Archangium violaceum: one gene and its partner. The protein of the gene in region 1 interacts with the protein of each later gene in a pairwise test. Links are inferred from orthologs where the notes say so. Each region holds a gene or a part of one and is shown on either strand. Other genes may lie near its edges. The genes, in order: nusG and rho.

Region 1 (15,644 bases):
GAGCGCGTCGCGCAGCTCCACCTCCTCCACCGCCTTCTTGAAGCCCCAGAAGCGTCCGCGGACCATCAACTGGGTGCCCTTGGGGATGCGGCTCAGATCCAGGTACTGCTGGGGCGCGAGCCGCGCGGTGATGTTGACCACGGGGCGCTTCTTGGGCGTGCCGAAGACGTTGATCTCTCCGGCGTTGGGATCGGGCGGGTACCACACCATCCGGGCCACGGCCGTGGGCACCTCGGGCGCCTCCTCGAGGGGCTCGCTCCCGCGCTTCTTGGACTTCTTCTTCTTCTTTTTCGGCTGCTCCACGCTCAGATCGATCAGCTCCAGGCCCCCGAAGGCCACCTGCCGGTCGAGGTAGCTCTCGCGGAACATCTTCTCGGCGGAGCGGGCGGCGGTGGCGTTGGCGCGGCGGACCTCGATCTCGTAGCGGTCACGCAGGGCGGGCAGGGTGAGGAAGAAGCTGTCGATGGGCTGCAGTCCCTCGGAGAGGAAGCGCAGCTTGCCCACGTCGATGGTGAGCACCACGGGCCCGAGGGCGGCCGCCGTCTGGAACCATTTGGGGGAGAGCTTGCGGTCGATCAGCACGCGCCGCACCATGGCCACCAGGTACACGTTGGCCTGGAAGCGCGGGGTGCTGAGCTGCGTGTTGAGCGCCTCGACGAGCAGGGGGTCCAGGTAGAAGTTCTCGTCGCGCTTGTGGAGCAGGGGCGCGGTCTCTCCGAGCAGCGTGAGCAGCCCCCCGAGGAGCTGGGCGCAGTTCGGATCCTTCGTCCCCTGGACGAGGGCCTGGTTGATGCCGGTCTTGAGGAAGCGGCGGTCGAAGTCCTCCTCCTTGATGTTGGGGACGTCGTTGCCGGAGCCGAAGAAGACCTCGGGCTGGGCCGCGGCGGGGAGGGAGACGAGGCAGAGGGCGAGTGCGAGGAGAGCGGATCGCATCGCGCCGGAAGTTACCACGCCGGGGAGCCGGGCTCTCCGGGGAGACGCGGAGAACGTGCGCGGCGGCGAAAACGGGGAGGACGTGACGGGTACGATGGCGAAGTGGCCCCCGAGGTAGGACGCCCCGGGGCGAGCGGGGGGCGGACGCCTGGCAGCCTGCATGGTGGGTCCTGCTCCATGGGAGCGTCCGATGCGTCGGTATGCCTTTTCGTCTGTTTGAGCCGCCGGGATTTGTGTACCTTGCTTGGCGTCATGTCGAACGCGGAGAATCCCCAGCCGGTCACCATCGCTCAGATCAAGAACGAAGCTGAGTTGTGGCAGGCGCTCGCCATCCGCGAGGTGGTGTTCATCGAAGAGCAGCACGTGCCCGAAGGCATCGAGCGGGACGCCGAGGATGCGAAGGCGTACCACGTGCTGGCCTTTCAGGGTGGGCACGCCATCGGGACGGGGCGTCTGGTGATGTTACCAGAGCCGCCACCCGGAGAGTCCGGGGTGTGGGCGCAGATCGGACGAATGGCGGTGCTGCAGGCGCACCGGAAGGCCCGGGTGGGCGCGATGCTCCTGACGACGCTGGAGGACGAGGCGCGGCGTCGGGGAGTGAACGGCATCATGCTTCACTCACAGTTGTACGCACTCGAGTTCTACAAGAAGCAGGGCTACGAAGTGCTGGGCGAGGTCTTCAAGGAAGCGGGCATCGACCACCTGGAGATGCGCAAGAAGCTGTAGCCCCACTCACCCCTCTCCCCCTGGGAGAGGGACGGGGTGAGGGTATCGAAGCCCCCGGGTTGAACCCCGCCGTACCCCCTCAAATCCGTCGGCCGCGCTCGGCCGGGGTCTGCGCGTGGCGCGGGTCCTCGGGCCAGCTGTGCTTCGGGTACTTCCGGCACAGCTCCTTGCGGATGGAGGGGTAGTGCCGCTCCCAGAAGCCCGCGAGGTCCGTGGTCACCTGGACGGCCCGCATGTTGGGCGCGAGCAGGTGGAGCACGAGCGGAACCCGCCCGGCGCACACACTGGGCCCCTGGGCCATACCGAAGAAGTCCTGGAGCCGGGACTCGACCCAAGGGGGCTTGCCGGGCTCGTAGTGGACCTTGGCGGTGCGCCCACCGGGGAGGGAGACCTTCTCGGGGGCGTGGTTGGAGAGGAGGCGGGCCTGCTCGGAGGTGAGCCGGGAGTAGAGCGCGTCGAGGAGTGAGACGCCTTCGAGGTCCGCGAAGCTCCGGGCGCCGGCGCACAGGGACGCGAGCGAGTCGCGCATGAACGCGTCGTCCACGGTGGGGAAGCCAGCCTCGGGGAAGGCCTGGGCGAGCAGGGCGACACGGGTGCGCCATTGCTGGAGGGCCTCGGGGTCGGCGAAGCGGCCAGGTCCGGCGGCGAGGGCCTGTTCCACGAGCACGCGCGCGGCCTCCTCGGAGGGCGGAGCGGGCGTACGGGTCTCCTCGAGGACGAGGTTGCCGTAGGACAGGCGGGTGATGCGCTCGACGCGCTTGGAGGCGGGGTTCCACTGGAGGGCATCCACCTCCTCCAGTGCGTCGGGGTACAGGTCGAGGAGCCACTCGGGCTCGACGGCGCTGGCGAGGCGGATGATGACGCCACGGCCGGGGCGCTCCTCTGCGTCCACGGCGATCATCAGATCGGGCTCCTGGACGACGCTGACCTCGGAGAGCTGCGCGGTGCCGCCGCCGAAGAGCAGGAGGTCGGGGGCGCGGGGCTTGCGGCGGCGGGCCACGCGGTCCGGGTAGCCGGCGAGCGCGCTGAGCATCAGCGCCTGTTCCACGTCCTCGGGACGGGAGGGCCGCTGCCCCTGCTCGCGCACGGCGCGCCGGAGCTGGCGCTGGACGCGATCCACGGCCTGCACGGCGCCCTGCTCCAGGGAGAGCGACTGGACGCGGCCGGAGGAGAAGTTGGCGCGCTCGGCCTCGCGGAAGCGCTCGAGCAGCTCCAGCAGATCCGAGGGCCCGGCGACGACGTTGGCGGCCCGGCCCGGTCCGGAGAGGTTGGTGCGAGCCTCGCGGCGGATGTCACGCTCACCGACGAGGGCGGCGAGCAGGGCCGCGTCCGCGCCGACGCCGCGCCGTTCGCCCTCGGCGATGATGCGGGCCTGGCGTGGGTGGAGGGGGAAGCGAAGGAGCCGCTGGCCGATGTCCGTCACGGAGCCATCGGAGGCGACGGCGCCCAGGCGGCGCAGGAGCGTTTCCGCGGCTTCGAGCGAGGCGGCCGGAGGGGGCTCGAAGAAGGGGAAGGAGGCCAGGTCCTTGATGCCCGAGGCGCGCAGGGCGAGCACGGTCTCGGCCAGGTCCATGCGGCGGATTTCGGGGGCGTCCTGCTCGGGGCGGCCGTCGAAGTCGTGCTGGGTGTAGAGGCGGAGACAGTGGCCGGAGCGGGTACGGCCGGCGCGGCCGGCGCGCTGGGTGGCGGAGGCGCGGCTCACCTTGGCGAGCTTGAGGATGGGCAGCCCGGACCAGGGCGAGTGCGAGGCCACGCGGGCCAGTCCGGAATCGATGACGGCGGCGACCCCGTCGATGGTGACGGAGGTCTCCGCGACGTTGGTGGAGAGGATGATCTTCCGGCGCGAGCTGCGGCGCACGGCGCGGTCCTGCTCGGCGGGGGGCAGGTCGCCGTGGAGGGGGAGCAGGTCGATGCCGTGACGTTCGGCGAACTCGGCGCAGGTCTCCCGGGCGCGGCGGATCTCCCCGGCGCCGGGGAGGAACACGAGCACGTCGCCGTCGAGGCCGTTGGCATGGAGCCGCTTGATGCCGGAGAGCACCTGGGCATCGAGGTAGCGGTCATCGGCGGTGGGGAGGTACTCGAGGCTGACGTCGAAGCGGCGGCCCTCGGAGCGCAGGGTGGGGCAGTGGTCGAGGTAGGCGCTGATGGGAGCGGCCTCGAGCGTGGCGGACATGACCACGATCTTCAGGTCGCGCCGGGGGCCCTGCTGGAGGCGGCGGAGGAGGGCGAGCGAGATGTCGGCGGAGAGGTGGCGCTCGTGGAACTCATCGAGCACGACGACGCCCACGTCGCGCAGGGTGGGATCGGAGAGGAGACGCCGGCCGAGCACGCCCTCGGTGACGAAGGAGAGGCGCGTCTTGGGGCCGCGGACGTCCTCGAAACGGACCTGGTAGCCGACGGTCTCGCCCACGCGCTCGCCGATCTCCTCGGAGACGCGCTGGGCGGCGAGCCGGGTGGGGAGGCGGCGGGGCTGGAGGACGACGATCTCCTTGCCCTGACCGAGGCCGGCCTCGAGCAGGGCACGGGGCACGCGGGTCGTCTTGCCGGCGCCGGGAGGGGCTTCCAGGACGAGCGAGCTCGCGCCACGCAGGGTGGAGACGATCTCGGGCAGGAGCGGATCGATGGGAAGGGCGACGTCGGCCATGGCCGATTCCTCTTAACGGGGGCGCGAGGCCCCGGCTTTCAGGTCGACTCCGAGGTGGTGGACTTGGGCTCGCTCTTCTTGCGTCCGCGCTTGCCGGCCACCTTGGGAGCGGACCTCGCCTCCGGGGTGGGCTTCGCCTCGGGATCGGGTGCGGCCTCTGGAGCCGAGGCCTCGGCGGCAGGAGGCTCGGCGGCAGGAGGCTCGGCGGCAGGAGGAGCGGGCGGTGGCTCGGAAGCCGGCTGGGCCTCCGAAGCCGGAGCCGCGGCGGCGATCTCGGGGGCACCGGCCTCGGGAGGGGCCTCGGAGGAACCCGGCTCCGAGGGCGGTGCGGACCCGGAGAGCGCGGCGAGCTCGGCCAGCTCCGCGGCACTGGGCTCGACGGAGTTGGACTCGAGAGGAGTGGGGTCCACGACCTCGGCCTCGGGGGCACCGGCCTCGGGAGGGGCCACCTCGGTCGAGTCCGGGATCGGCAGCCCGCGACCGGCGCGCTTGCGCGGCTTGGCGGCGAGACCGGAGTTCTCGAAGGCCTCCGGGAGGGGGGCGAGGGCGGCCTCGGCGAGGCACCGGGCCTGGCGCAGGGCGATGTCCAGGCGCTTGCCCAGGGCGATGAGCTCGGCGCGGAGGGGCGCGGCCTGCTCATGGGGGAGCTGAACGGGGGCGAAGCAGGACTGCCAGTGGGCGTAGGCGGTGGCCACCTGGTTCAGCACGGGGCGGACGAAGGAGAAGTCGTCGCGGGCGAGGATGCGGGAGACGTAGGAGGACTTGAGGCGGCGCTCGTAGCTGGCGACGAACTCCTGGAGGGTCTCGCGGGAGGCGCGGCGCAGCTGGGGGAACTTGAGGTGGGGGAAGAGGGCCTCGATGACGGGGGAGCGGCTGCTGGCGCAGAAGGTGATGCCGGCGTGGAGCTTCTCCAGGCTGTCGACCCAGACGTTCTGGAGGTTGAAGGCGAACTCCTCGCGGACCTCCTCGAGCTCGGGCAGGTCGCGCACCTTCTCCAGGATGGAGGCGGCGGGGGCGCGCTCGGTGCGGATGAGCTGTACGGCGGTGGCCAGCCACTCCTTCTCGCGCTCCAGACCCGGGCGGCCCGCGAGCAGCTCATCGGCGGCGGCGAGGCGCGAGTCGAAGGCCTCGGCGAAACGGACGAGATCGTAGGCTTCGAGGGTGGACAACGACATGGGGTGGGGCCTCCTCGGGTCCGGGCGGGACGGCCGAGATAGCACACCCGGGACGGAGCGTTACCGGAAGAGCGAACCCGGTTCAGCGCCCGTCGAGCAGGGCGGCGAGCGCTTCGCGGGCGGTGAAGTCGGGGAAGGCATAGGTGGCGCCGGAGGCGAGCAGGGCCTCGGGGGTGAAATTGCCGGTCCCCACGCCGATGCTGGTGGCGCCGATGCCCTGGGCGGCGGCGATGTCCTTGGGGGTATCGCCGATGACGACGACGCGGCACTCCTCGACGGGGACGCGGAGCAGGGCGGCGCCGCTGCGGGCGCCATGGCGGATGAGCTCGACGCGGTCCTCGTGGTCGCAGCCGAAGCCCCCGAAGGAGAAGCGGTCGTGGATGCGGACGCGCTCGAGCTTGATGCGGGCACCCTCGCGCACGTTGCCGGTGCCGAGCCCCACGGCGAAGCCCTGGCGGGACAGGGCGGCGTCGACGGCCTCGCGCATGCCGGGGTGGAGGCGGTAGTCGCGCTCATCGACGAGGGGGACCTCCTGGGCGAGGTACTGGAGGTAGGTGTCGATGACGGCGGTGATGGCCTCGGGGGTGGGGGGGACGCCGATGATGTCGAGCGCCTTGCGGACGATGGCGCGGTCGGTCATGCCGGACAGGCTGAAGGAGTCACAGGCATCGCGGCGGCCGTGGAGGCGCTCGAAGGCGAGTGCGAGGGAGCGTCGACCGGCGCCTCCGGTGGTGACGAGGGTGCCATCGATGTCGAAGAGGAGCACGGTGGGGCGCATGGCCCCCATCTAACGAAAGCTCCGCTCCGATGCGAGCCCCACGTCCTAGGGCTCGATGTAGCTGAGCCCCTGCTGGATCGCCTCGCGGACGGCGAGGGTCTCCTCGAAGGGCAACCGTTCCTCCAGGACCTTGCGGGCCTCGGTGCCGCCCATCCGTCCGAGGGTCTGGGCGGCGGTTGCGCGAACATGCTCGCTGCGATCGGAGAGGAGTGGGGTCAGCAGGGGGAAGGCCTCGAGCCCCGCGCGGCGGCCGAGGGCGAGCGTGGCGGCGGCGCGCACGGAGTCTGGGGTGGTCTGGCTGAGCAGGAGTCGCTGGAGGCGCTGGGTGGCCTCGGGGTTCTCCACCACGGCGATGGCGGCGACGGCGCGGGTGCGTTGGAGCTCGGGGGTGGAGGGGTTGCTGGCGAGCCCGAGCAATTCGGAGAGTGCTTCGGGTCCGAGCGGGGCCCAGTCCGCGGCGCGGGGGAGGGACTCGGGGCTCTCGAGCAGGCGGAGGATCTCCTCACGGACCGTTGCGCGGGGCTGGGGCGCGGAGGGGGGCATCCTGACCGCGGCGGCCTCGCCCAGGGGGGAAGGCCCCGTCAGGAGCAACGTGGCGAGCGCGCACGTGGGGACCAGGGCGGCGCGCCATCCGCGGGAGCGCGAGGCGGCGCGAGCGGGAACGGACTGGGGGGAGAATGGCATGGGGGAGCTCCCTCGTACGGACCTTCGACGGGGCCCCGTTATAGGCCGGAGACGCGGGAGGATTCGACGCACCCCGAGTGCCTTTTGCTGAAAGTGGATTCTTGTATTGTCGCGCGCCCATGGCCGGACGCGTCTTCTTCTTCCTACAGCACGCCACCTACGAGCCTGCGTACCAGGCCGCCTCGATGGGCAAGACCGCGGCGGCGATGGGGGACGAGGTGTACTTCGTCTTCGCCTTCGACGCACTGCGGGCGCTGGTGCGAGGCCGTTTCGGTCTGCCGCACAGTGAGAAGGAGCTGTCGGAAAGTGCACGGGCGGAGGGGCTCGGAGTGTCCACTCCGGCACGCATGTTGGAGGAGGCGCGGGCACTGGGGGCGAAGCTCGTGGCGTGCGACACCACGGTAAGAATCTGTGGATACGCGCCGGAGGAGCTTCGGGGGACGCTGGACGAGGTGATGGGACTGGCGTCGTTGTGGAGATTGACGGCCACAGCACGCACCCTTGCCCTCTAGGTAGGCCTGGAGTTGATGCTGGCCGTGGGTGCGCCGGAGAGGGTATCCTCGGCGAACTTTCGGGGCCGGACCCTGGTAGGCGCGGGGGAAGCCCCGTGCCTGTTTCCGCGGAGCGAAATCAATCTATGCGCGCCAAGCTGACCTTCCTGAGCGCCCTCGTGCTGGGCACCTTCGGTGGTGTTCTCGCCACCGGTTGCCAGACCTATGACTTCGAGCCGGTGGATCCGCTCGCCATTTCCCAGACGACGGAGACGCGGTATATCGAGGCGCGGGCGGCCAAGCCGAACCTGATGCTGCTGGTGGACAAGTCCGGCTCGATGAAGGATCCGGTGGACCCGTCGGATTCGGACTGCATGGTGGCCGGCGAGCTCTGTGGCCAGACGCGTCCGTGCAACACGGCCACCTGCCCCACGCGCTGGAGCGAGCTGCAGGCCGCGATGCGGGACTTCCTCGACAGCAGTGGCACCCTCGCGCGTTTCGGGCTCGCCACCTACCCGGCGGATGCCTCGTGTGGCTCCACGTCCACGATCAGCGTCGATCTTCCCGCCGATGGCGTCGAGGACGAGGCCTCGCTCGGAAACAAGGCCGAGGAGGTGAAGGCGGAGATCTTCAAGATCAAGAACTCCTCGTCCACGGGTGAGCCGACGCCCGCGGGTGGTACGCCCACCGGCCAGAGCCTCAAGTTCATGGGTGGGCTCAGCGAGCTGCAGACGGCGGATCGTGACGACTTCGTGCTGCTGCTCACGGACGGTCTTCCCAACTGCAACTCGGCCCATCCGACGCCTTATCCGCAGTGCTTCTGCACCCTGCAGAGTTGTGAGGCCGCTTCCGCCAAGCAGATCGGCTGCCTCGACGATGATGCCTCGGTGGCGGCGGTGAAGGAGCTGGGCTCCAAGGGGATCCAGACCATCGTCATCGGCTTCGGCGCGGACTTCGAATCCTCCAGCACCTCGGGGCAAAAGGGCGCTGAGACGCTCAACGCCATGGCCGTGGCGGGCGGTTTCAAGCGCAAGTGTGCGCAGAACTCGGATTGCGGCACGGGTGACGGTGACACGTGCGAAAATGGCCTCTGCAAGCGCCAGTTCTTCCAGGCGGCCAACAGGGCGGATCTGGTCGCGGCCCTGCGGGACATCAGCGGGAAGATCCTGGTGAAGGATCCCTGCCTGCTGACCTTCGATGCCTCCGAGCGCCCGACCTCGCAGGAACTGGTGGTGGTCTACGTCAACAAGGAGCGCCTCGCATCGGGGGCTGACACCTGGAGCCTGACGGAGGAGGGCATCTCCTTCGCGGGCGCCACGTGCGAGCGCATCAAGAACTCCACGCCGTCCTCGCCCGTGGATATCGAGGTGCGCGCCGTTCAGCGGCGGTAGTCCCCAGGGGCGGCTTTACGCGGTGAAGGGGTGGGGCTATGTCTCCGGCGCCCGCCCTGGCCGCCCATGAAGATCACCATCCTCTCGCGCTCCGCCTCCATTTCGTCCACCAAGCGACTGGCCGAGGCCGGGCGCGCGAGAGGGCACCAGGTGCGTGTGCTCAACCCGGTCCGGGTGGAGATGCACCTGGATGGACAGCGCGCCAACCTCTACTACCGGCGCCGCAAGCTGTCCCTGTGCGACGTGGTCATCCCGCGCATCGCGCAGTCCATCAACAACTACGGCCTGGCGGTGGTGAACCAGTTCGCCATGTGCGGGGTTCCACTGGTGAACACGGCGCGGGCGATCGCCGAGTCACGCAACAAGCTGCGCTCGCTGCAGTTGTTGTCGGCGCACGGCATCGACATTCCGGCGACGGTGATGGCGCGTGACGCGGCGGACCTGAAGGCCATGGTGGGCCTGGTGGGCGGCGTGCCGGTGCTGGTGAAACTGCTGCAGGGCCAGGAGAAGCACGGGGTGATGGTGTGCGAGAGCCTCCAGTCGTTGGAGGCGGCTCTCGAGGCCATTTTGGGGCTGGGGCACAACCTGGTCGTCCAGCAGTACGTGCAGAACACCGGGCAGGACGTGCGGGTGTTGGTGGTGGGAGGCCATGCGGTGGCGGCCGTGCGGCGCCGGCCCAGGTTCGGACGCCTCTCCTACACACTGAACCGGGGCGCGCGTCTGGAGGGCATCGAGCTGACGGAGCCCCAGCGCCTGGCGGCGGAGAAGACGGCCTCGCTGGTGGGGCTGGAAGTGGCGGCGGTGGACCTGCTGGCCGTGCCGGAGGGGAAGCCGAAGGTGTTCGAGGTCAACAGCTCGCCGGCGCTCCCGGAGATGGAGGCGGCCACGGGGTTGGACCTGGCCAGCATCATCATCCAGCGAGCCGAGGAGCTGGCGGCTGGGGGACCGAGGGTGGGCCTGCCCGAGCCCGAGCCGATGATTCCCTCCCGGCGCAAGCGGGCTGCCAAGGCCAGCGCGGGCGAGGCGTGAGAAGAAAGAGGACGCCGGGGGGCGGAGGGGCGGTGATATAGGGAGGCCGCTGACTCTGCAGAGGAGAACGAACCATGCTGCACGTCCGACGCATCACCTCCCTGGCCGCCGCGGTGGTGGCTCTCGCCTGCACCCACGCCCACGCCGAGGGCCAGGTGGACCCCACGACCCTCTACGAGGTGAGCACGGAGGGGACCTCCACGAAGGTGAAGGCGGGAGAGCAGGGCATGTTCGTGCTGTCCATCAAGAGCAAGCAGGGGGCGCATGTGTCGGACGAGGCGCCGCTGAAGCTGGAGCTCAAGGGAACGCAACTGACGCCCACCCAGGAGAAGCTGGCGCTGAAGGATTCGGTGACGAAGAAGGCGGCGGGGCAGCAGTTCGTGGACCCGCGCTTCGAGGTACCGTTCAAGGCCACGGCGGCCGGCAAGGGCACGCTGGAGGCGAAGCTCACCTTCTTCATCTGCTCGGAGCAGCTCTGTGCCCGGCAGCAGAAGACGTTCTCCCTGCCCGTCGAGGTCCTCTAGCCCGTGGTGCGCCAGCGTTCATCCAGGGGAAGTGAGCGGGGGGAGCGTGGGGGTCGCGAGCGCGGGGGTGAACGCGAGCGCGCCGAGCAGCGCTACGTCTACGGAGTGAACCCGGTCCTCGAGTCGCTCCGGGCGCACGCGGAGCGGGTGGAGCGCCTGTTCATCACCGAGGGGCAGCTCGCCGCGAAGGCGGCGGCGGAGATCTTCAGCCGCGCGAAGGACGCGGGCATCCGGGTGGAGCGGGTGCCGCGGGAGCGCCTGGCGGTGATGGCCGATGGTGGGGTGCACCAGGGGGTGGTGGCCGAGCTGCGGGGCTTCGAGTACGCGGACCTACCGGACCTGTTGGAGGCGGCCGAGGCGAGCGGTCGTCCGCCGCTGTTGGTGGTGCTGGACGGCATCCAGGATCCGCACAACTTCGGGGCCATCGTCCGCTCGGCGCACGCGCTGGGGGCACATGGGGTGGTCATCGCCAAGGATCGGGCGGTGCCGGTGACGGGAGTGGTGGCCAAGGCCTCGGCGGGGGCGGTGGAGCACTGTCCCATCGCGAGGGTGACCAACCTGTCCCGGACGTTGGAGGAGTTGAAGGAGGCCGGGGTATGGATCGCTGCGGCGGATCCCCACTCGAACGAGCCCCTGTGGGGCGCCCGGCTGGACGGGCCATTGGCGTTGGTCGTGGGGGCCGAGGGAGCAGGCGTGCGCCAGGGAGTCCTGGAGCACTGTGATTTCCGCCTCAGGATTCCAATGCTGGGTCAGGTCGGTTCCTTGAATGCGTCCGTTTCCGCGGCGATTCTGCTATACGAGGCCGCCCGGCAGCGGGGGATGTCACGTCCCGGTGCCGGAAGTTGAATCAGCCGGATCAAACCGCTTGACTTGGACGGCGGGGACTTCTAAAAGGGCGCGCCTCGACGGGACGGGTGGTTGACGGTTCCGGCGAGGAGGCGGATGGGGTAGGGGATGCAGCCGGAGTTGCTGGACGCCGGTGTAGCTCAGTCGGTAGAGCAACTGATTTGTAATCAGTAGGTCGCGGGTTCAAGTCCCGCCGCCGGCCAAGAGGAACGGGGCCGCGGATGAGGGCCCGGGGCAAAAAAGCAGTAGGAAGAAACAACGGTTTTACGGTAGTTGAGGATAGCGGTTTCGGAGGGGTACCCAAGTGGCCAAAGGGAGCAGACTGTAAATCTGCCGGCTCTACGCCTTCGTTGGTTCGAATCCAACCCCCTCCATCGGAATCGCGGGAATAGCTCAGTTGGTAGAGCGTCAGCCTTCCAAGCTGAATGTCGTGGGTTCGAGTCCCATTTCCCGCTCCAGTTGTTGTAGTCGCAGATACAAGCCCTGATAGCTCAGTTGGCAGAGCGCATCCTTGGTAAGGATGAGGTCACCAGTTCAATCCTGGTTCAGGGCTCCATTTTTCGAGGAGCGTTATGTCCAAGGAAAAGTTCGAAAGAACTAAGCCGCACGTCAACATCGGCACCATCGGCCACGTTGACCACGGCAAGACGTCCCTGACGGCGGCCATCACGAAGGTGCTGGCGAAGACCGGCGGCGCGACCTTCCTCGCGTACGACCAGATCGACAAGGCCCCCGAGGAGCGTGAGCGCGGTATCACCATCTCCACGGCGCACGTGGAGTACCAGACGACCAACCGGCACTATGCCCACGTCGACTGCCCGGGCCACGCCGACTACGTCAAGAACATGATCACGGGCGCGGCGCAGATGGACGGCGCCATCCTGGTGGTCTCCGCCGCCGACGGCCCGATGCCCCAGACGCGCGAGCACATCCTGCTCGCCCGCCAGGTCGGCGTGCCCTACATCGTGGTCTTCCTGAACAAGGTCGACATGCTGGACGACCCCGAGCTGCGCGAGCTCGTGGAGATGGAGGTCCGCGACCTGCTCAAGAAGTACGACTTCCCTGGCGACGAGATCCCCATCGTCCCCGGCAGCGCCCTCAAGGCGCTCGAGGGTGACACCTCGGAGATCGGCGAGCCGGCCATCCTCAAGCTGATGGAGGCGGTGGACAAGTACATCCCCACCCCGCAGCGCGCGACGGACAAGCCCTTCCTGATGCCGGTGGAGGACGTGTTCTCCATCGCCGGCCGCGGTACGGTGGCCACCGGCCGCGTGGAGCGCGGCAGGGTGAAGGTGGGCGAGGAAATCGAGATTGTCGGTATCCGCCCCACGCAGAAGACGGTCGTCACGGGCGTGGAGATGTTCCGCAAGCTGCTGGACGAGGGCATGGCGGGCGACAACATCGGCGCGCTGCTGCGTGGTCTGAAGCGTGAGGACCTGGAGCGTGGTCAGGTGCTCGCCAAGCCGGGCTCCATCACCCCGCACACCAAGTTCAAGGCGCAGATCTACGTGCTCACGAAGGAAGAGGGTGGCCGTCACACGCCGTTCTTCAAGGGCTACCGGCCGCAGTTCTACTTCCGCACCACGGACGTGACGGGCACGGTGAAGCTGCCCGAGAACGTCGAGATGGTGATGCCGGGCGACAACATCGCCATCGAGGTGGAGTTGATCACCCCCGTGGCCATGGAGAAGGAGCTCCGCTTCGCCGTCCGCGAGGGTGGCCGCACCGTGGGCGCCGGCGTCGTGGCCGAGATCATCGCCTAGTGAGCGGGCGGGCTCCTGGTCCGCCCCTCTTGGCGCTCAACCCCGAGGGGGAGCTGTGATAAGCAGCTTTCCCCTCGTGTCTATCGAGTTCAAGTCATGCCCAAGGGTAATCGCAGCATCATTTCGCTCGAGTGCACGGTGTGCAAGGAGCGGAACTACTACACCACCAAGAACAAGCGGAAGAGCCAGGACAAGCTCGAGCTGAGCAAGTTCTGCCCCCGCGACCGGAAGCACACCGTCCATAAGGAAGGTAAGGTCTAGTTCTGTTGTTGTGGTCGGGTGTTCTCTAGGCCAGTAGCTCCAACGGTAGAGCAGCGGTCTCCAAATCCGCGTGTTGGGGGTTCGAATCCCTCCTGGCCTGCCAATTGTTCAGTTGCAGGGACCCTCGGTACCCAGGTACCGGGGGTCCCTGTGTTTTCCGGCATCAAGCAAGTCAGCGAGGAATCATGGCAGCGGCATCCGAGGCCAGCCAGCAAGCGAACCGTTCCGGCATGGATCCGAAGCGGCTCGTGGTCATCTTCTTCCTCATCGCGGGTCTCATCTTCGCGCTCTTCCTGGAGCACGTCTGTGGCCTCATCTGGGCCCGGGCGGGTTGGAGCGATCCCGTCATCATCGATGGTGTCGACTGGCAGGTCTCCACGTTGGTGGGCTTCCTGCTTGCCGCGGGCATCGTGGTGGGGGGCTACCTGAACCCTAAGACCCATTCGCTCTCGCTGGACGTCGCCTCCGAGTTGATGAAGGTCACCTGGCCGTCCTGGGCGGAGACCAAGGCGTCGACCATGGCGGTCATCGTCGCCTCCGTGGTGGCGGCCGTCCTCCTCTTCTGTATCGACACCCTCGCCTACAACCTTATGGTTGAGTGGATACCCGCCATCTGGGGGAAGCTGTAATGGCGATGAAATGGTACGTGGTCCACACCTACTCGAACTTCGAGAACCAGGCGAAGAAGAGCCTGGAGGAGCGGATCCGGCTCGAGGGGTTGCAGGACCTGTTCGGCGAAATCCTGATTCCCATGGAACAGGTCGTCGAGATGGTGAAGGGCGAGAAGAAGACGTCCCGGCGCAAGTTCTTCCCAGGTTACATCTTCGTGCAGATGGAGCTGAATGACCGCTCCTGGCACCTGGTGAAGAACACGCCGAAGATCACCGGTTTCCCCGGTGCGGCGCAGAACCAGCAGCCCACGCCCATCTCGGACGCGGAGGTGGCACGGCTCACCTCGCAGATCTCCGAGGGCACGCTCAAGCCCAAGCCCAAGGTGCAGTTCTCCGACGGCGACACCGTCCGGGTCATCGATGGCCCCTTCGCCAACTTCAACGGCACGGTGGAAGAGGTCAACGCGGAGAAGGGTCGCGTGAAGGTGCTCGTGAGCATCTTCGGTCGCGCGACTCCCGTGGAGCTCGATTTCATGCAGGTGGAGAAGACCACCGGCTAGCAGTCTTCCCTGGCGCACGAGCGCTCGGGGATACCCAGGGTGGGAGGGTCGCCCGTCAAGCGGCCCGTGGGAACCACCATTTCGAAAGGCAGTTGTCAGCAGATGAAGAAGGTCACAGGTCAGGTCAAGCTGCAGATCCCCGCCGGCAAGGCGAACCCCGCTCCGCCGATCGGCCCCGCGCTCGGTCAGCAGGGCGTGAACATCATGGAGTTCTGCAAGCAGTTCAACGCCAAGACCCAGGCGGAGGCCAAGGAAGGTCTGATCATCCCGGTGATCATCACCGTGTATCAGGACCGTTCCTTCACCTTCATCCTGAAGACCCCGCCGGCCGCCGTCCTCATCAAGAAGGCGGCGGGCCTGCACACCGAGAAGAAGAAGGGCTCGGGCGCCAAGAAGCCGGGCAAGGAGAAGGTGGGGCAGATCACCCAGAAGCAGCTCGAGGAGATCGCCCGGAAGAAGATCGAGGATACGACCGCTGGTTCCCTGGACGCCGCCATGCGCACCATCGCGGGCACCGCGCGTTCCATGGGCATCGACGTCGTCTGACCTTCTCCACCTTCACCTTTTCTAGAAGAGGATTTTCAACATGCCTCAGACCGGTAAGAAGTTTCGCGCCGCCGCCACGAAGGTGGACCGCAACAAGCGCTACAGCATCGCCGATGGCTTCCAGCTCCTGAAGGAGACCTCGGGCCTGCGCGGCACCAAGTTCGACCAGACCGTCGAGGTGGCGCTCAACCTCGGCGTGGACCCGAAGCACGCGGACCAGATGGTCCGTGGCGCCGTGGTCCTCCCGCACGGCACCGGTGCCACGGTGCGCGTGGCCGTGTTCGCCAAGGGCGAGCGCGCCACCGAGGCCGAGGGGGCCGGCGCCGACGTGGTCGGCGGCGACGACCTGGCCAAGCGGATCGAGGGTGGCTTCCTCGAGTTCGACACCGTCATCGCAACCCCGGACATGATGGGCGTGGTCGGCCGGCTTGGTAAGGTGCTCGGTCCCCGCGGCCTCATGCCCAACCCCAAGGTGGGCACGGTGACCATGGACGTGGCCAAGGCCGTCCGGGATGCCAAGGGCGGTAAGGTGGAGTTCCGCGCCGAGAAGGCGGGCATCGTCCACGCCAAGCTCGGCAAGACCTCCTTCGCTCCGGAGAAGCTCCAGGAGAACTTCAACACCCTGGTGGACCTGGTGATGAAGCTCAAGCCGGCCACCGCCAAGGGCGTCTACCTCAAGGGC
Region 2 (10,890 bases), 4.7 Mb from region 1 along the record:
CGGACAGCGCCTCGGGCTACGACGCGGTGATGATGACCGGCTCCCCCGCGTCGGTGACGCAGTGGGAGCCGTGGATGGAGCGCGCCGCGGACTTCATGCTGGGCGCGGCGGCCCGGGGCGTGCCGGTGCTCGGGGTGTGCTTCGGGCACCAACTGCTCGCGCATGCCCACGGGGCGCGTGTGGTGCGCAACACCCAGGGGCGGGAGATCGGCTCCGTCCAGGTCACCCTGAGCGAGGCGGGACGCGAGGATCCGCTCTTTCATGGATTGCCCGAGCGGTTCACCATCCAGGCCACCCACGAGGACAGCGTCCAGGAGTCCCCGCCCCACGCGACCGTGCTCGCGGGCAACGCGCACTCCGCCGTGCAGGCACTCGCCTTCGGGCCCCACATCCGGGGTGTGCAGTTCCACCCCGAGGTCCACCCGGCCGCCATGCGCGCCCTCATTCTCGCCCGATCCGAAAAGTTGGAGGACGAAGCAATCCGCAGGGGCCACGCCCCCGGGGAGAGGGTTCCCCGGCTCCTGGCGGGGATTGCTCCCTCGCCCGCCGGGCAACGCATCCTGCGGAACTTCGTGGAGCGTTTCACCTGAGGCGGGGCTGGGGTAGGTAGTCACCATGGCCTCGCGTTGGGACTACCTCTTCGAGACGAAGCCCGTCCCGCTCATCGATCACCTGCTGGAGGAGGTGGCGAAGCTGCTGGCGAAGGATCTCCAGCAGTGGCCGCCGCCCGTGCAGGAGATCGATCTCGAGGTGGGAGGACAGTTCGCCCCCCTCTTCACCGAGCCGACCCCGCGCCCGGCCCGCGCCGTGTATGACGAGGCGCTGCGGCTGTCGCGCTGGGAGCTGGCCCGGGAGCACGACGCCTACGACGACTACATGCGCAACAAGCGCTACCTGGAGCGGGGCCTGGCACCGACGGACCGGCTCACCCTGCTCTTCCTGAACCGGTGGCTCGTCGACCAGATGCTGGGCCTGGGTGAGTCCACGGAGGGTCGCGTGAACCGCCGGCTCATGTTGCAATGCCTCGACCGACTGGAGGCCCGCATGCGGGTACTCCAGACGCCCTTCTCTTGAGACCGAACGGTCCCTCTGCCATAAGCCGCGCCATGCTCCAGCCCCACGAGCTCGAAATTCCGGCGGAACAACGCCGCAAGCGTCTCTACATCCTCGCGGGGCTATGGCTGACCGTCGCCGTCATCCTGGCCCTGTTCCACTCGGTGCTGCTGCCCTTCGCGAGCGCCGCGCTGATCGCCTACCTGGTGCACCCGCTGGTGACGCGCATCACCCGCGTCCAGGTTCGAGGTAGGAACATCCCGCGCTGGGTGGGCATCCTGCTCATCTACGCCCTCTTCTTCCTGGCGGTGTACCTGTTCTTCATCGCCATGGTGCCGCAGCTCTACAGCGAGCTGGCCCGCATCAGCCGGGATGGGGTGACGTTCCTCAACTCGCTCACGCCCGAGCGCGTGCACGTGCTCGCCGACCGCGCCGAGGACTGGCTGCGCGCCAACGGCATCCCGGTGGCCATCGCCACGTCCGAGGACATCCGCAACGGCGTGCCCACCTCGGGCCTGTCGTTGGATCTGGAGAAGACGATCCAGGACATCGCCGCGAGCCTGACGGCCCTCACGCGCGAGCACATGGGCGACATCGTCACCGTGTCGCGCAACATCATCACGTCGGTGCTCGCCGGCGTGTTCATGATGTTCTTCATCCTGATGGTGGCGGCGTTCTTCTCCATCGATGCGCACGCCATCGTGCGCTACTTCACCAGCCTGGTGCCGGTCGAGTACGGCAACGACGCGCAGCTGCTGCTCGAGCGCATCGACCGCTCGCTGTCCGGCGTGGTGCGCGGCCAGGTGACGATCTGCCTCGTCAACGGCGCGCTCACCTTCGTGGGGCTGCTGCTGTTCGGGGTGAAGTTCGCCTTCCTGCTGGCCACGGTGGCCACGGTCTTCAGCCTCATCCCCATCTTCGGCACCATCCTCAGCTCGGTGCCCATCGTGCTCATCGCGCTGGCGGACGGCTTCCAGAAGGGCTTCGCCATCCTGCTGTGGATCATCGGCATCCACGCGCTGGAGGCGTACTTCCTCAACCCGAAGATCATGGGCTCGGCGGCGCGCATCCACCCGGTCATCGTGGCCTTCAGCCTGATCGCCGGGGAGAAGATGTTCGGCCTGGTGGGCGCGCTCTTCGCGGTGCCGGTGGCCTCCCTCGTGGTGGCCTGCTTCGACTACGCCCGCATCAAGGCCCAGCCCACGCTGGGCGAGGTGAAGCTGGAGCAGCCGAAGTAGGCAGCCGGAGGAGAAGGCGCGGGCTCAGCCCTGGCAGGCGGCCTCGCAGCGCGAGTCCCGGCAGAAGACGTAGCAGCGCCCGCAGTCGAGCCCATTCTGCGGGCAGGTCCCCGGGCACCGCACGGCGCTGCAGTCGGGCCCGTCCTCCACGTGGGTGGGGTTGGTGCCCAGGCCGCAGCAGTCGTTGCCCGTGCAATCCGCGTCCGTGTAGCAGATGCGGTTGGACAACGGTGCCGGGCTGTCACCGAAGTCCGGTTCGACCGGGCCGCACCCGGTGGTCATCGCGAGCACCGCCCCCACGACGAGGGCGGCGAGTGAAGCAGAGCGGGTGCGGCGCATGGGTCGATGCTCCCCTACCGGTCCTACCGGTTCATCGAGCCGAGGAATTCGGCGTTCGACGCGGTCGGACGCATATGCTTGAGCACGAATTCCATCGCGTCGATCGGCGTGAACGGGTGCAGTACCTGACGAAGCGCGGTGATGCGGATGAGGTCCGCCGGGGGCAGCAGCAGCTCCTCCTTGCGCGTACCGGACTTGTTGATGTCGAGCGTCGGGAAGATGCGCTTCTCCATCAACTTGCGGTCCAGGACGATTTCCGAGTTACCGGTGCCCTTGAACTCCTCGAAGATGACCTCGTCCATGCGGCTGCCGGTGTCGATGAGCGCGGTGCCGATGATGGTGAGGCTGCCACCCTCCTCGATGTTGCGCGCGGCGCCGAAGAAGCGCTTGGGCTTGTGCAGCGCGTTGGCGTCCACACCACCGGACAGAATCTTGCCCGAGGCCGGCACCACCGTGTTGTAGGCGCGCGCCAGACGGGTGATGGAGTCCAGGAGGATGCACACGTCGTACTTCTGCTCGACCAGGCGCTTGGCCTTGTCGATGACCATCTCCGCCACCTGCACGTGACGCGTGGCCGGCTCGTCGAAGGTGGAGCTCACCACCTCGCCGCGCACGTTGCGCTCCATGTCCGTCACTTCCTCGGGGCGCTCGTCCACGAGCAGCACGATGAGGTAGACGTCCGGGTGGTTCTTCGAGATGGCGTGCGCGATGTTCTGCAGCAGCACCGTCTTACCGGCCTTCGGAGGCGCCACGATGAGGCAGCGCTGGCCCAGGCCGATGGGGCAGAACAGGTCGATGATGCGCGTCGTCATCTCCGAGCCCTCGTGCTCCAGCTTGAGCTTGCGGGTCGGATAGAGCGGCGTGAGGTTGTCGAAGAGGATGCGCTCGCGCGTGGCCTCGGACAGCGGGTCCGCGAAGTTGACCTTGTCCACCTTCTGCAGCGCGAAGAAGCGCTCGCCCTCGCGCGGCTGGCGGATGGGGCCCGTCACCGTGTCGCCCGGGCGCAGGTTGAAGCGGCGCACCTGCGACGGCGACACGTAGATGTCGTCCGGGCTCGGCTGGTAGTCGCTGTCCGCGCTGCGCAGGAAGCCGAAGCCGTCGCTGAGCAGCTCCATCACGCCCTCGGCGTGCACCTCGAACTTCTTGTCCGCGATGCCCGACAGCAGCGAGAAGATGAGATCCTGCTTCTTCAGGCCCTGGTAGCCCTCGACACCGAAGTCGTGGGCCATCTTCGCCAGGTCGGTGATCTTCATCCGCTTCAGGTCATTGAGCTTGATGACCTGCATGGGAGCGCCATCGCGCGTCACCTCGGTGACCACGGGCGCCTCGGAGGGCTCGGGAGCGGAGGGCTCGGGAGCGGAGGGCTCCTCGTGCGCCTCGTGCGCGCGGACCTCCTGGTACTCTTCATCTCTCACGGGATGAGAGGGGAGCGGCGTCAGCACCGGGCGCGGCGTCTCGGCGACCGAGAGGGACTCGGACTCGGACTCGGTGTCCTCTTCCCGACGGCTCGTCGCCCGGCGGCGCGAAGGCTTCTCGGTGTCGTCCCGGTCCACGACCTTGGCCCGCGTCGTCCGACGCTTGGGCTTCTCTTCAACTTCTACGACTGAATCCAGGAGCTTCTCTTTGGGGGAACGGGCTTTGGCCATGATTGAAGGGGGGAGGTGCTGGTTGGGCGCCGGGGGGGCGCGCACAGGAATGTCGTGGGAGATGTCCGTGGGGTACGCGGGACGCGAACCACCCTCAGGGCGACACCCGGGATCCCTTCTTGCCGGGACCTCGCGGGTGATGGAACCTTGTACTGGGAAGAGATGGCGCGTGAGGGTGCGACAACGGCCCTCATGAGCCGATGCAAGAGGTTATTGACCACCTCCTGAGCTGTCAAGGCATCCTCGCTACCTGCCCAGCCAGGCAACCGACACCCCGAATTTTCCAGTCCAGCCGCCGAGCCCGTATCCGTGAACGCCTCGAAGACCGCCGACGCCACCCGAATCGAGCAGCTCCGCAAGGAGCTGGCCCACCACAACTACCGTTACTACGTGCTCGACTCGCCGGAGGTTAGCGACGCGGAATACGACCGGCTCATGCGGGAGCTGCAGGACCTGGAGTCCCGCCACCCGGACCTCATCACCGTGGACTCGCCGACCCAAAGGGTGGGCGGGGCCGCGGCCGAGAAGTTCGAGAAGGTGGTCCACCGCGTCCCGATGCTCTCGTTGGCAAACGTCTTCAACGACGAAGAGCTTTCCGATTTCGACGAGCGGATCCGCCGCCAGACAGGACTCGCGCAGGTCGCCTATGTGTGCGAGCCCAAGCTCGACGGCCTGGCCATCACCCTGCACTTCGAGCACGGACGCTTCGCCCGGGGCGCCACCCGCGGCGACGGCACCGAGGGCGAGGACGTCAGCGCCAACCTTCGCACCATCCGCAGCCTTCCCATGGAGCTGCTCCCCCAGAACGGGGTGGAAGTGCCCGGCGGCCTCGAGGTGCGGGGCGAGGTCTTCATTTCCAAGAAGGACTTCAAGAAGCTCAACGACAAGCGCGAGGAGGAGGGCGAGCCGCTCTTCGCCAACCCGCGCAACGCCGCCGCCGGCAGCCTGCGGCAGCTGGACCCGCGCATCACCGCCTCGCGCCCGCTCTCCCTCTATCTGTACGAGTGCGTGCCCGGCGAGGGAGTACCCGCCTTCGGCTCGCACACGGAGAAGCTCGAGTACCTCAAGTCGCTCGGGTTGCCGGTGAACCGGTACGTACGCGTGGAGAGCGTGGAGGGGGTGCGCGAGCAGTACCGCAAGTCCGTCGAGGGCCGCCATGCCCTGCCCTTCGAGGTGGACGGCATGGTGGTGAAGGTGGACGAGGAGGACCTGCGCCAGCGGCTGGGGCAGATTTCGAAGAGCCCGCGCTGGGCGGTGGCCTACAAGTTCCCGCCCGAGGAGGAGGCGACGCTCGTCGAGGACATCCAGGTGTACGTGGGCCGTACGGGCGCGCTCACCCCGGTGGCGCACCTCAAGCCGGTGAAGGTGGGCGGCGTCACCGTGAGCCGCGCCACCCTGCACAACGAGGACGAGCTGCGCCGCAAGGACGTGCGCAAGGGCGACACCGTCTTCATCCGCCGCGCCGGTGACGTCATCCCCGAAATCGTGAAGGTGGTGGAGTCCAAGCGGCCGGCGGATGCCCAGCCCTTCGTCTTCCCCACCGAGTGCCCCGTCTGCCACGCGGCCGCCGTGAAGGACGACGAGGGCGCCATCATCCGCTGCACCGGCGCCACCTGCCCCGCGCAGATGGTGGAGAAGGTGCGCCACTTCGCCTCGCGCACGGCCATGGACATCGACGGCCTGGGCGAGAAGCTGGCCGGCCAGCTGGTGGAGACGGGCCTGGTGAAGACCTTCGCGGACCTCTACCACCTCACCCGGGGCAAGCTCCTGGAGCTGGAGCGCATGGGCGAGAAGAGCGCCGACAACCTGCTCGCCAACATCGAGCGCTCCAAGCAGACCACCCAGCCCCGCTTCCTCTACGCGCTCGGCATCCGCCACGTGGGCGAGGCCACCGCCAAGACGCTCGCCGAGGCCTTCCCGGACGTGCGCCAGCTCTACGAGGCCAGCCTCGAGGACATCACCCGCGTCAAGGACGTGGGCCCCACCATGGCCCAGGTCATCCACGCCTTCTTCCACGAGCCGCAGAACCGCGAGGCCATCGACGCGCTGCTCGCCGCGGGAGTCGCGCCGGCCGCGCCCCGCGTCGTGAAGACGGGCGTCTTCGCCGGCAAGACGGTGGTGCTCACCGGGGGCATGAGCGGGATGAGCCGCGACCAGGCGAAGGAGGAAATCGAACGCCGGGGGGGCAAGGTGTCTGGAAGTGTCTCGCGGAAGACTGACATGGTGGTGGCGGGCGAGGACGCCGGTAGCAAGCTGAAGAAGGCCCAGGAACTCGGGGTAAGAATCCTGGACGAGCAGGCCTTCCTGCAGCTGCTCCAGACGGACGCCAGAGGGTAAGGGGACGAGGCACCATGGACAGGCGGCGAGCAAGCCTCCGGATTCGAGGCAAGGTGCAAGGGGTGTTCTACAGGGAGAGCGCCCGCACCGAGGCCCTGCGTCTCGGACTGACGGGATGGGTGCGCAACCTCTCGGACGGTTCCGTGGAGGCGGTGGCCGAGGGCACGGCGGAGGCCCTGGATGCATTCGTGGCCTGGTGCCACCGGGGCCCCACCCAGGCCCGGGTAACGGAAGTGGAGCGCGCCGACTCGGAGGCGCGCGGGGAGTTCAGTACCTTCACCGTGGAGCGCAGCTCATGACTCCCTACGCGCTGGCTTCTCTGCCGGCCATGCTCGGCATCAAGACCGGCAGCAAGGTCTCCGTCATCAACCCACCCCGGGGCTTCGTCCAGAGGCTCAATCCCCTGCCGGATGGGGTGGAGTTCCTCATCACCGCCCAGACGGGGCTGGACGTCATCCTCTTCTTCACCCAGGACGCCCACGAGCTCGTCCAGCGCCTGCCGGCCCTCTCGCGCGCCATGGCCCTGACCGGGGGCATCTGGGTGTGCTGGCCCAGCGGCGAGGGCATCAAGACGGCCCTCTCCGAGGACTTCATCCGCCAGGCCGCGCTCGACATCGGGCTGGTGGACAACAAGATCTGCATCATCGACAGCACCTGGACCGGCCTGCGTCTGGTCCGCCGTCCGAGGGGCGGCCGGCTGGACAAACCGGAGAACCGGAAAAGGGCTCCGACGGCCCAGGCCTAGGCCCTGCAGGCTGACAGACGGCCGACATTTTCCATGTCTCGCCTTTACAGGTCTTATCAGGCGTGAAAACCTTTTGCCGTTTTCTGGGCTCGGGACGTTCCACCAGGGGTGGGGCGTTTGGGGTCCATGGATTCTAGATTTTGAGACGGGTGCGTTCCCGGCATACCAGGGCGCGCCGGCTGCACCGGGCCTCTGTCGCCCCCCCAAGGCGCCCGCGGATGGGCTCCGACCGGGTGTGGAAGGAAGAGGCCGGGCGGTACGAGCGCCAGGGCGGCCTCGAACGCTCGATTGGAAGCAAGTCCCCGCCCGGCAGGGTGCCGGACCATCGCGGGGCGATATGAACTCGGAGGAGCAGGTCGTGGTCCCCTCAACCCTCACCCGCGCGGAGACAGCCGGACCCCTCGGTCATGGGCCGTCCTCCACCTGTGTGCGCGGAAGAGACGGGGCCGCCTCTCCCCTCGCAGCGCGCTCGGAAGCGGGAGACGCCGTCGCCTCCCGTCCGCCGGAGCTCACGCATCCGCGCGCGCGCCCAGGATTCATCAATGAGCAGCATCCTCGTCATCAACGCGGCGGGCCGGGAGACCCGCGTGGCCCTGGTCGAAGGCGGCCACATCGCGGAGTTCTACCTCGAGCGTAAGAAGGACAAGGGGATCGTCGGAAACATCTACAAGGGCCGCGTCGTCCGGGTGCTCCCGGGGATGCAGGCGGCCTTCGTGGACATCGGACTCGAGAAGGCCGCGTTCCTCTACGTCAGTGACGTCGTCTACGACCCGGACTTCGCGCGCGCCCAGTTCGAGCTGACCGAGGGCGAGCACGACGAGGACACCCCGGACGTCCCCGAGGAGTCCGAGGCCGAGGCCGCCGAGGCCGCCCATGAGGCCGACGGTGCCGAGGTGGAGGCGGAGGTCCACGAGCAGCAGGCCCCTGGAGGCGGCGAGACGCCCCACCCCGTCGAGGAGCCCGCGCCACGCGTCGAGGAGCCCCGAGCCGAGCAGCCGGAGCGCCGCGCCGAGGAGCCCGCGCCCCAGGCCGAACAGCCGGAGCGTCGCGCCGAGGAGCCCGCGCCCCAGGCCGAACAACCGGAGCGTCGCGCCGAGGAGCCCGCCCCCACTGTCTCCACCGCAGCCGAGCCGGTGTCGGTGTCCGCCCCGTCCGAGGCGGTGAGCGTCCCCGTGGTGCCGGTGGCGCCCGTGGAGTCCGCTCCCGTGAGCGTGGCGGCCCAGGCGGCGCCGGAAGCCTCCGCGGCGATGCCCTCCACCGAGGGTTCGGTGGCCCTGGCGCTCCCGCCCGAGCCGGCTCCCATCACGCAGAGCGAGCCGGCCCCCGTGGCGCCTCCCGCCCAGGCCGAGGCCGCCCCGCAGCAGCGTCCCGAGACGGCCGCTGGCGAGCGCCGCGCCCCGCGCGAGAACCGCGAGGCCGCCCGTGAGGCCCGCGAGGCCCGCCGCGACCAGAAGGACCGTGGTGAGCGCGAGAAGGATCGGGAGAAGGACAAGTCCCGCAAGCAGCGCGAGGAGCAGCAGCGCAAGCGCGACGAGGACAAATCCAAGCCGCGCAAGACGGCCAAGATCGAGGAGTTGCTGAAGGTGGGCCAGGAGGTCGTGGTCCAGATCTCCAAGGACCCCATCGGCACCAAGGGCGCGCGCCTCACCTCGCACATCTCCATCCCGGGCCGTCACCTGGTCTTCATGCCCACCGTGGACCACGTGGGCATCAGCCGCCGCATCTCCAACGAGAAGGAGCGCAAGCGCCTGCGGGAGATTGTCGACCGGCTGCGCCCGCCCGGGACGGGCTTCATCGTGCGCACGGTGGCCGAGAACGTGCCGCAGGAGAAGCTCGAGAGCGACATCCGCTTCCTCATCGAGGTGTGGAACCAGGTGGTGCGCCGCAACGAGAAGCGCGGTGGCTCCGGCCTGCTGCACCCGGACCTGGACCTCATCCTGCGCGCCACGCGCGACCTCTTCGCCCACGACGTGGAGAAGCTGGTCGTGGATGACCGCGAGGAGTACGAGCGCATCCTCGGCTTCGTGAACGCGCAAGACCCGGCGCTCAAGGACCGGGTGGTGCTGCACGACTCCGATGAACCCATCTTCGACGCCTACGGCATCGAGCACGAGCTGCAGCGCGCCACCCAGCGCAAGGTGTGGCTCAAGAGCGGCGGCTACCTCATCATCGACCAGGCCGAGGCGCTCACCGCCATCGACGTCAACTCGGGCCGCTACGTCGGCAAGAAGAGCCTCGAGGAGACGATCACCAAGATCAACGTCGAGGCGGCCAAGGAGATCGTCTACCAGCTGCGGCTGCGCAACATCGGCGGCATCATCATCTGCGACTTCATCGACATGGAGAAGCCGCAGAACCGGGACAAGGTCTTCAAGTCGCTGCAGGAGGCTCTGGGCCGGGACAAGGCCAAGACGAACGTCCTGAAGATCTCCGAGCTGGGCCTGGTGGAGATGACGCGCAAGCGCGTGCGCGAGTCCATCGGCCGCATCCTCCACGAGGACTGCCCGTACTGCGACGGCAAGGGCTTCGTGAAGACGGCGACCACGGTGGCCTACGAAATCTTCGGGGAGATCCGCCGCGAGGCGCCGGGCTACAAGGACCCCACGCTGGTCATCAACTGCAACGCCGAGGTGGCGCGGCTGCTCCAGGGAGAGGAGCGTCAGGAGCTGCGGCACCTGATGGACCGCTACAACAAGTCCATCCAGGTGAAGGCGCAGCAGAACTACCACCGCGAGCAGTACGACATCTACGGACGCAGCGCGCAGGGCGGAGACCACAAGGTGGCCTCGTCGCCGGGCTCGGGAGATGGCGAGCTGTCGATGCAGCGCCGGCCGGAGAGCGGCGGTGGCGAGCGCGGCTTCCGCTCCGAGGGGGGCGGCCGTGACCGCGACCGGGGCGGCGAGCGGGGTGACCGGGGCGGCCGAGACCGCGAGCGGGGTGGCCGTGACCGCGACCGGGACCGGGACCGGGGCGGCGAGCGGGGCGAACGAGGTGGCCGGGACCGGGGCGGAGAGCGGGGCGAGCGAGGCGACCGGAGCGAGCGAGGCGACCGGGGTGGCCGAGACCGCGACCGCAACCGGGGTGAGCAGCGTCGGCCCGAGCAGCGCGAGGGACGTGGACAGCAGGCCCAGCAACAGCAGGCAACGGCTGGCGAGCAGGCTCCATCGGGAGGCACGCCTCCGACGTCGTCCGGAGGCAACAACGAGTCCGGCGGCAACTCCTGAGCCCCCCTCCCCTCTCCCTCTGGGAGAGGGACGGGGTGAGGGTATCTGACCCATCGTGGATGACCCACCGGGTCGCGAGCACCCTCCCCCACTGGCCGAGGCGCCCTGGCATTGGTTGGCATCCTCCAGAGACTGCGCGCTCGCGCACTCCAATGGGCCCGGAGCACCTGGGCTCCGCTGGAGCGCACCCGGGCGGGCCGCTTCGCGGCGGATACGCTGCTGGCGGTGCGCGGCCTGGCGCGAGGCTTCCTGGGTGAGAACATCCGCCTGAGGGCCGCGGCGCTCACCTACATCAGCGTCTTCTCCCT

The links.
Region 2: the proteins of nusG (region 1) and rho interact in binary tests that used the Escherichia coli proteins (3 or more experiments, as listed by UniProt). The link is inferred for Archangium violaceum from one-to-one orthologs.

What each region holds. Positions count from the first base shown.
Region 1 is NZ_CP069338.1:11,232,715-11,248,358, reverse strand. Bases 12,769-15,644 are described here. They hold nusG (transcription termination/antitermination protein NusG), read left to right. Parts: upstream 12,769-13,873; coding sequence 13,874-14,416; downstream 14,417-15,644. Other genes in these bases: rplA (50S ribosomal protein L1), read left to right, coding at 15,003-15,644; rplK (50S ribosomal protein L11), read left to right, coding at 14,519-14,962; secE (preprotein translocase subunit SecE), read left to right, coding at 13,431-13,874; rpmG (50S ribosomal protein L33), read left to right, coding at 13,081-13,245; tuf (elongation factor Tu), read left to right, coding at 12,769-12,984. Outside these bases: JQX13_RS47585 (hypothetical protein), read right to left, coding at 1-933; JQX13_RS47580 (GNAT family N-acetyltransferase), read left to right, coding at 1,186-1,659; ATP-dependent helicase HrpB, read right to left, coding at 1,739-4,303; JQX13_RS47570 (hypothetical protein), read right to left, coding at 4,342-5,478; JQX13_RS47565 (HAD family hydrolase), read right to left, coding at 5,561-6,265; JQX13_RS47560 (HEAT repeat domain-containing protein), read right to left, coding at 6,302-6,940; JQX13_RS47555 (DsrE family protein), read left to right, coding at 7,060-7,452; adventurous gliding motility lipoprotein CglB, read left to right, coding at 7,578-8,822; JQX13_RS47545 (ATP-grasp domain-containing protein), read left to right, coding at 8,889-9,851; JQX13_RS47540 (protein-disulfide reductase DsbD family protein), read left to right, coding at 9,926-10,375; 23S rRNA (guanosine(2251)-2'-O)-methyltransferase RlmB, read left to right, coding at 10,382-11,221; more of tuf, read left to right, coding at 11,794-12,768. UniProt on the Escherichia coli protein: Part of the processive rRNA transcription and antitermination complex (rrnTAC). The complex forms an RNA-chaperone ring around the RNA exit tunnel of RNA polymerase (RNAP).
Region 2 is NZ_CP069338.1:6,540,202-6,551,091, reverse strand. The notes cover bases 1,966-4,963. They hold rho (transcription termination factor Rho), read right to left. Parts: upstream 4,277-4,963; coding sequence 2,654-4,276; downstream 1,966-2,653. Other genes in these bases: ligA (NAD-dependent DNA ligase LigA), read left to right, coding at 4,586-4,963; JQX13_RS28025 (hypothetical protein), read right to left, coding at 2,316-2,630; JQX13_RS28030 (AI-2E family transporter), read left to right, coding at 1,966-2,291. Also shown: JQX13_RS28040 (glutamine amidotransferase), read left to right, coding at 1-590; JQX13_RS28035 (hypothetical protein), read left to right, coding at 616-1,074; more of JQX13_RS28030, read left to right, coding at 1,107-1,965; more of ligA, read left to right, coding at 4,964-6,613; JQX13_RS28010 (acylphosphatase), read left to right, coding at 6,628-6,912; JQX13_RS28005 (DUF3052 family protein), read left to right, coding at 6,909-7,358; JQX13_RS28000 (Rne/Rng family ribonuclease), read left to right, coding at 7,901-10,582; JQX13_RS27995 (YhjD/YihY/BrkB family envelope integrity protein), read left to right, coding at 10,694-10,890. UniProt on the Escherichia coli protein: Facilitates transcription termination by a mechanism that involves Rho binding to the nascent RNA, activation of Rho's RNA-dependent ATPase activity, and release of the mRNA from the DNA template.